2 linked regions of the Streptomyces venezuelae genome follow. The protein of the gene in region 2 interacts with the protein of the main gene of each other region in a pairwise test. Links are inferred from orthologs where the notes say so. Each region holds a gene or a part of one and is shown on either strand. Other genes may lie near its edges.

Region 1 (3,283 bases), 3.2 Mb from region 2 along the record:
CACGGCCGGTACGCCCGGCCCCGCGAGGGTCGCGGGGCTGTCGGTGCCGTGCTGCGGTGCGGCGGTCCAGGCCCGTTCGCGTGGTTCGACGGCGGTGCTCAGCGCGCAGGGTCCGGAGCCGGCGGCGGGCTGCGGCATGCTGCCCTGGTCGGTGGTCGTCGCGGTCCGGCGGCCGCGCAGCCAGGCCGGCGCGCGCCACCGGCGCGCGCGCAGCCGTGAGTCCGGGGCGGCGCTCTCGGTCGGTTCCATTCCCGTCCCTCTCACAGCCGGCGGTGCCCACGCCATGCGGACTCGGCCCTGAAGCGGCCGCGCCCATGAATCCGTCCCCGCACTCCGCACGAGCAAGGAGATGCGGTTCTCCCGCACTCGCGCCGAGCAGGGGATGCCCCCTTCCAAGCTCTTGATGAGCAGGTGATACCCCGTTCGCAGCGGGGCACGGCAGGCGCACACCTCAACAGTAGGCCGCAGAAGGCTTCCACGGGCAGCGGTCGACTACGGTTGCCCGAATGCGACCCGGCCACCCGTATGCCTCTGGTATGCGCCGAACGGGTGGCCTTCAACCGCTACTCCTCGGTCGGAAGCGCGACTTCCCGCGCCGCGTCCGGTCCTTGTTCGAGCAGGACAGAGAACCCTTCCTCGTTGAGAACCGGAACCTTCACCTGCATGGCCTTGTCGTACTTCGACCCGGGGTTGTCGCCGACGACGACGAAGGAGGTCTTCTTGGAAACGGAACCGGTCACCTTGGCTCCCCGGCTCTGCAGGGCCTCTTTTGCGCCATCCCGGGTGTGGTGTTCGAGCGTTCCCGTGACGACGACGGTGAGGCCCGCGAGCGGGCGCGGACCCTCGTCCTCGCCGCTCGACTCCTCCTCCATGCGCACGCCGGCCTCCCGCCATTTGCGCAGGATCTCCCGGTGCCAGTCCTCGGCGAACCACTGTTTGAGGGAGGCCGCGATGGTCGAGCCGACGCCCTCCACCGCGGCCAACTCCTCCTCGGTGGCCTGATCGATGCGGTCGATGGAACGGAACTCGCGGGCCAGCGCCTCGGCGGCCACCGGGCCGACGTGCCGGATCGAGAGGCCCGTGAGGACGCGGGCGAGGGGGCGCTCCTTGGCCGCCGCGATGTTCTCCAGCATGGCCAGGGTGTTCTTCTTCGCCTCGCCCTTCTGGTTGGCGAAGAAGGTGACGACCTTCTCCTCGCCGGTCTTGGGGTCGCGCTTGGGCAGGCCCGAGTCCTGGTCGAGTACGTAGGACTTGATGGGGAGGAGCTCTTCGACCTTCAGGTCGAAGATGTCGCCCTCGTCGAGGATCGGCGGTTCGGCGGGCTCCAGCGGCCTGGTCAGGGCGGCCGCGGCGACGTACCCGAAGTTCTCGATGTCCAGGGACTTGCGGCCCGCGAGGTAGAAGAGACGTTCACGCAACTGGGCGGGGCACGACTGGGCGTTGGGGCAGCGGAGGTCGATGTCGCCCTCCTTCATGGGGCGCAGCGCCGTGCCGCACTCGGGGCACTCGGCGGGCATCACGAACTCCCGCTCGGTGCCATCCCGCAGGTCGACGACGGGGCCGAGGATCTCCGGGATGACGTCTCCGGCCTTGCGGATGACGACCGTGTCCCCGATGAAGACGCCCTTCTTCTTCACCACGTCCTGGTTGTGCAGGGTGGCGAACTCGACCTCGGATCCTGCGACGGTGACGGGTTCCACCTGCGCGTACGGCGTGACGCGGCCGGTGCGGCCGACGCCGACGCGGATGTTGATCAGCTTGGTGTTGACCTCCTCGGGCGCGTACTTCCACGCGATGGCCCAGCGCGGCGCGCGCGAGGTGGAGCCGAGGCGGCCCTGCAGCGGGATCTCGTCGAGCTTGACGACGACGCCGTCGATCTCGTGCTCCACGGAGTGGCGGTTCTCCCCGAAGTACGTGATGAAGTCACGGACGCCTTCGAGTCCCTCGACCACCTTGTTGTGCTTGGCGGTGGGCAGGCCCCACTCGTGCAGCAGCTCATAGGCGTGGCTGAGGCAGTCGATGTCGAGGCCCTCGCGAGCGCCGATGCCGTGCACCACCATGTGCAGCGGCCGGGTGGCGGTGACGCGCGGGTCCTTCTGGCGCAGCGAACCCGCCGCCGCGTTGCGGGGGTTGGCGAAGGGCTTGTCGCCCGCCTCGACGAGGCGGGCGTTGAGCTCCTCGAACTTCTCCATGGGGAAGAAGACCTCGCCGCGGATCTCCACGAGGGCGGGGACGCGGTCGCCCGCGAGGCGCTGCGGGATGTCGGCGATCGTGCGGACGTTCGGCGTGATGTCCTCGCCGGTGCGGCCGTCGCCCCTGGTCGCGGCGCGGGTCAGCTTCCCGTCCTCGTACGTGAGGTTGACCGCGAGGCCGTCGACCTTCAGCTCGCACAGGAGGTGGAAGTCCGGGGTGCCGGCCTCCTTGGCGACGCGGTCGGCCCAGGCGGCGAGCTCCGCGTCGTCGAACGCGTTGTCCAGGGACAGCATGCGCTCGCGGTGCTCGACGGCGGTGAACTCCGTCTCGTACGAACCCGAGACCTTCTGGGTCGGCGAGTCGGGGGTGCGGAGCTCGGGGTGCTCCTCCTCCAGCGCTTCGAGGGAGCGCAGGAGCTTGTCGAACTCGGCATCGCTGACGACCGGTTGGTCCTTCACGTAATACCGGAAGCGGTGCTCCTCGATCTGCTCGGCCAGCTGGGCATGCTGATCCTGTGCCTCGGCGGGCACAGAGCCTTGCTGTTCGACAGCCACCGTTTCGTCCTCCCGTTATGTCATACCCAATTACTCAGGGTTGTCTGCGAGCGATCTCGCCGCCCTGGCGCAGTGGGCGAGCGCCGCACGCGCATACGCGGGTGATGCGCCCGCGAGCCCGCACGACGGGGTGACCACGACCGACTCCGCGAGTGTCCCCGGATTCAGCCCCAGCCTGCGCCACAACGTCCTGACACCCATGACGCTACCGGCAGGGTCTGACAATCGGCCGTCCACGCCCGGCACGACACCGGCGAAGAGCCGCGTACCGCCCTCGACCGCCTCACCGATCACTTCGTCGTCACGCTCGGTGAGCAGATCGAAGTCGAAGGAGACCGCGTCGGCCCCGGCTCGGCGCAGCAGCGCGAACGGCACGTCGGGCGCGCAGGAGTGGACGACCGTGGCGCCGTCACCACCACCGTCGCCGTGGACGGCGAGGACGTCCCGCAGTGTGCTCTCGACGAGCTGCCGGTCCACGGCGCGGTGGGTGCGGTACTCGCTGGCGGTCTTGATCCGGCCGCGCAGCACGGCGATCA
Region 2 (3,790 bases):
GCGGGCGCGCCGACCTGCCCGAAGCTCTTCGCGCGCAGCGTGGTGTCCTCGACCGTCCGGCGGGCCTCCGAAAGGGTGCGGTCTACCCCGCGCTTGGCCGCACGGACCGCCTTCACGGTCATGTACACACCCAGCACCAAGAACAGCACGACAAGCAGCGCCACGATTGCGCCCAGGGCTTCCATGACGCTCCTCTCCGCATCCGGTTCACACGGGCCGCTCGGGCCGCTCGGGCCGCCGCGGCCGCTCGACCCGCTCCATCGGCCTCTTCCACCGTAAACGGAGAAGGCAGGTCGGAGGTTCCAGCGGAACCCCCAACCTGCCCGTAAGGGAAGACCCCTAGACCGCTACGCGGGGACGATGTTCACCAGCTTCGGCGCCCGCACGATCACCTTGCGGATCCCCGCGCCGTCCAGCGCCGCCACGACCTTCTCGTCGGCCAGCGCCACCGTCTCCAGCTCGGCGTCGGAGATGGACGGGGAGACCTCCAGGCGCGCCTTGACCTTGCCCTTGATCTGCACGACGCATGTCACGGACTCGTCCACGACGTACGCCGGGTCGGCGACCGGGAAGTCCCGGTGGACGACGGAGTCGGTGCGGCCCAGCTTGCGCCACAGCTCCTCGGCGATGTGCGGGGCCAGCGGCGCGATCAGCAGCACCAGGCGCTCCGCGACGGACCTCGGCACCGCGCCGCCCACCTTCGTCAGGTGGTTGTTCAGCTCGGTGATCTTGGCGATCGCGGTGTTGAACCGCATGCCGTCCAGGTCCTGGCGCACACCGTCGATGGCCTTGTGCAGGGCGCGCAGGGTGGACTCGTCGATGTCCGCCTCGGCGACGTCGGCGACGGTGACCTCACCGGTCGACTCGTCGACGATCAGGCGCCACAGCCGCTGCAGCAGGCGGTACTGGCCGACGACCGCGCGCGTGTCCCAGGGACGCGACACGTCCAGGGGGCCCATCGCCATCTCGTACAGGCGCAGGGTGTCCGCGCCGTACTCGTCGCAGATCTCGTCCGGCGTGACGGCGTTCTTCAGGGACTTGCCCATCTTGCCCAGCTCGCGCTTGACCGGCTCGCCCTCGAAGAAGAACGCGCCGTCGCGCTCCTCGACCTCGGCGGCCGGCACCGGGAAGCCGCGGCTGTCCCGGTAGACGTAGGCCTGGATCATGCCCTGGTTGTACAGCTTGTGGAACGGCTCGGCCGACGAGATGTGGCCCAGGTCGAACAGGACCTTCGACCAGAAGCGCGCGTACAGCAGGTGCAGCACCGCGTGCTCGGCGCCGCCCACGTACAGGTCGACGCCGCCCGTCGGCTGACCCTCGCGCGGGCCCATCCAGTACTGCTCGACGGCCGGGTCGACCAGCTTCTGGTCGTTGCTCGGGTCCAGGTAGCGCAGCTCGTACCAGCATGAACCCGCCCAGTTGGGCATGGTGTTGGTCTCGCGGCGGTAGGCACGGGGGCCGTCGCCCAGGTCCAGGGTGACGTTGACCCAGTCCTCGTTGCGGGAGAGCGGCGTCTCCGGAGAGGTGTTCGCGTCGTCCGGGTCGAAGGTGCGCGGGGAGTAGTCGTCGACCTCCGGCAGCTCCAGGGGCAGCATCGACTCGGGCAGCGCGTGGGCGACGCCGTCCTCGTCGTAGACGATCGGGAAGGGCTCGCCCCAGTAGCGCTGGCGGCTGAACAGCCAGTCGCGCAGCCGGAAGTTGACGGTGCCCTCGCCGATGCCGCGGGTGGCCAGCCAGCCGGTGATGCGGGCCTTGGCGCCCGTGACGTCCATGCCGTCGAGGGAGATCTCCTCGTTCGAGGAGTTGATCAGCTTCGCCTCGTACGAGGAGAAGGCCTCGTCCCACTTCCTGGTGTCGGTCCCGCGGTCGTCCGACGGCTCCACCACGCAGCGCATCGGCAGGTTGAAGGCGCGCGCGAAGGCGAAGTCACGGCTGTCGTGCGCCGGCACGGCCATGATCGCGCCGGTGCCGTAGCCCATCAGTACGTAGTCGGCGATGAAGACCGGGACCTGCTCGCCGCTGACCGGGTTGGTGGCGTAGACGCCGGTGAAGACGCCGGTCTTCTCCTTGGCGTCGGCCTGGCGCTCGACGTCGGACTTGGCGGCGGCGAACGCGCGGTACTTGGCGACGGCCTCGGCCGGGGTGGCGTGCCCGCCCGTCCACGTCTCGTGGGTGCCCTCGGGCCAGGCCTCCGGGAGGACCTTGTCGACCAGGTCGTGCTCGGGCGCCAGGACCATGTAGGTCGAGCCGAACAGGGTGTCCTGGCGGGTGGTGAAGACGGTGATCGCGTCGCCCTCGATGCCCACGGGGAAGCTCACGCGGGCGCCTTCGGAGCGGCCGATCCAGTTGCGCTGCTGCAGCTTGATGGCCTCGGGCCAGTCCAGTGCGTCCAGGTCGTCCAGCAGACGGTCGGCGTACGCGGTGATGCGCATGTTCCACTGGCGCAGCTTGGCCTTGAAGACGGGGAAGTTGCCGCGCTCGGAGCGGCCGTCGGCGGTGACCTCCTCGTTGGCCAGGACGGTGCCCAGGCCGGGGCACCAGTTGACGGGCGCGTCGGAGGCGTAGGCCAGGCGGTACTGGCTCAGCACCTCGGCGCGCTCGGCGGCGTCCAGCTCGCTCCACACGCGCGTGGAGTCCGGTACGGCACGCTCACCGCTCTCGAACTGGGCGACCAGGTCGGCGATCGGGCGGGCCTTCGCGGCGTCGGCGTCGTACCAGGAGTTGAAGATCTGGACGAAGATCCACTGGGTCCACTTGTAGTACTCGGGGTCGATCGTCGAGATCGAGCGCCGCTTGTCGTGGCCCAGGCCCAGCGCGCGCAGCTGGGCCTTCATGTTCTTGATGTTGGCCTCGGTGGAGACCCGCGGATGGGTGCCCGTCTGCACCGCGTACTGCTCGGCGGGCAGGCCGAAGGCGTCGAAGCCCAGGGTGTGCAGGACGTTGTGGCCGGTCATGCGCTGGTAGCGCGCGAAGACGTCCGTGGCGATGTACCCCAGGGGGTGGCCGACGTGCAGGCCCGCTCCGGAGGGGTACGGGAACATGTCCATGATGAACTTCTTGGGCCGTTCGGCCAGCGCGGCCTCCGCCTCGTCCCGCGCGGCCAGGTCGCCGCTCGGGTTCGGCGCCTCGTAGGTGCCGTCGGCGTCCCAGAAGTCCTGCCAGCGTGCCTCGATGTCCGCGGCCAGAGCGGCCGTGTAGCGGTGCGGCGCGGCCACCTCGGAGGCGGCAGCAGAATTCGTCTCGCTCATGATCCTCAAAGCTCCATCGATCGTCTCTGCCTGCGGAATTGACCGTGCTGGTCAAACAAAAATGCCCCTCGCACAGGAGGGGACGCCGCGCCGATGCCGACCGCGATTCACCGGCGGTCGGGACTGATCAGCGCGGCCCGCTAAGCAGAAGGCGTACGGCACGCATGGCGTCAGGGTACCGCAGCGCCCCTTCGGCTCGCGACGAGCTTCCGCGCCGCACCGTCCGGGCGCCGCGCCGCGGTGCCGTACCGCCACAAGCCCAGGCATTGGCCAAGGGTTACTCCGCGTACCGCCCGCTTTCGGGGCAACACCAAGATCGTGTCGCACTTTGATAACAACGCAATAACTCAAACCCCGTACCCACCGGTATGGAGCGACTTAGCATGCGGCGGGACCGAACCATCTCGGAGCCGCCATGAACCCTCTGCACCCGCACCGCAAGAGCCGTTCCCTCCCGCGTTCCGCAGCCCGCTCGCCCGCTCCACGGGCCCTGGGCGTCGGCACACTGCTCCTGATACCCCTGCTCGTCCTCGCCGGCGGTG

Evidence for each region.
Region 1: the proteins of leuS (region 2) and ligA interact in binary tests that used the Escherichia coli proteins (3 or more experiments, as listed by UniProt). The link is inferred for Streptomyces venezuelae from one-to-one orthologs.

The regions. Positions count from the first base shown.
Region 1 is NZ_CP029192.1:2,774,799-2,778,081, forward strand. Bases 156-3,127 are described here. They hold ligA (NAD-dependent DNA ligase LigA), read right to left. Parts: upstream 2,748-3,127; coding sequence 564-2,747; downstream 156-563. Other genes in these bases: DEJ48_RS11555 (putative bifunctional diguanylate cyclase/phosphodiesterase), read right to left, coding at 156-285; DEJ48_RS11565 (methionine synthase), read right to left, coding at 2,778-3,127. In the rest of the region: more of DEJ48_RS11555, read right to left, coding at 1-155; more of DEJ48_RS11565, read right to left, coding at 3,128-3,283. UniProt on the Escherichia coli protein: DNA ligase that catalyzes the formation of phosphodiester linkages between 5'-phosphoryl and 3'-hydroxyl groups in double-stranded DNA using NAD as a coenzyme and as the energy source for the reaction.
Region 2 is NZ_CP029192.1:5,972,136-5,975,925, reverse strand. Bases 148-3,626 are described here. They hold leuS (leucine--tRNA ligase), read right to left. Parts: upstream 3,249-3,626; coding sequence 348-3,248; downstream 148-347. Other genes in these bases: DEJ48_RS26175 (hypothetical protein), read right to left, coding at 148-185. Outside these bases: more of DEJ48_RS26175, read right to left, coding at 1-147; DEJ48_RS26165 (hypothetical protein), read left to right, coding at 3,664-3,790.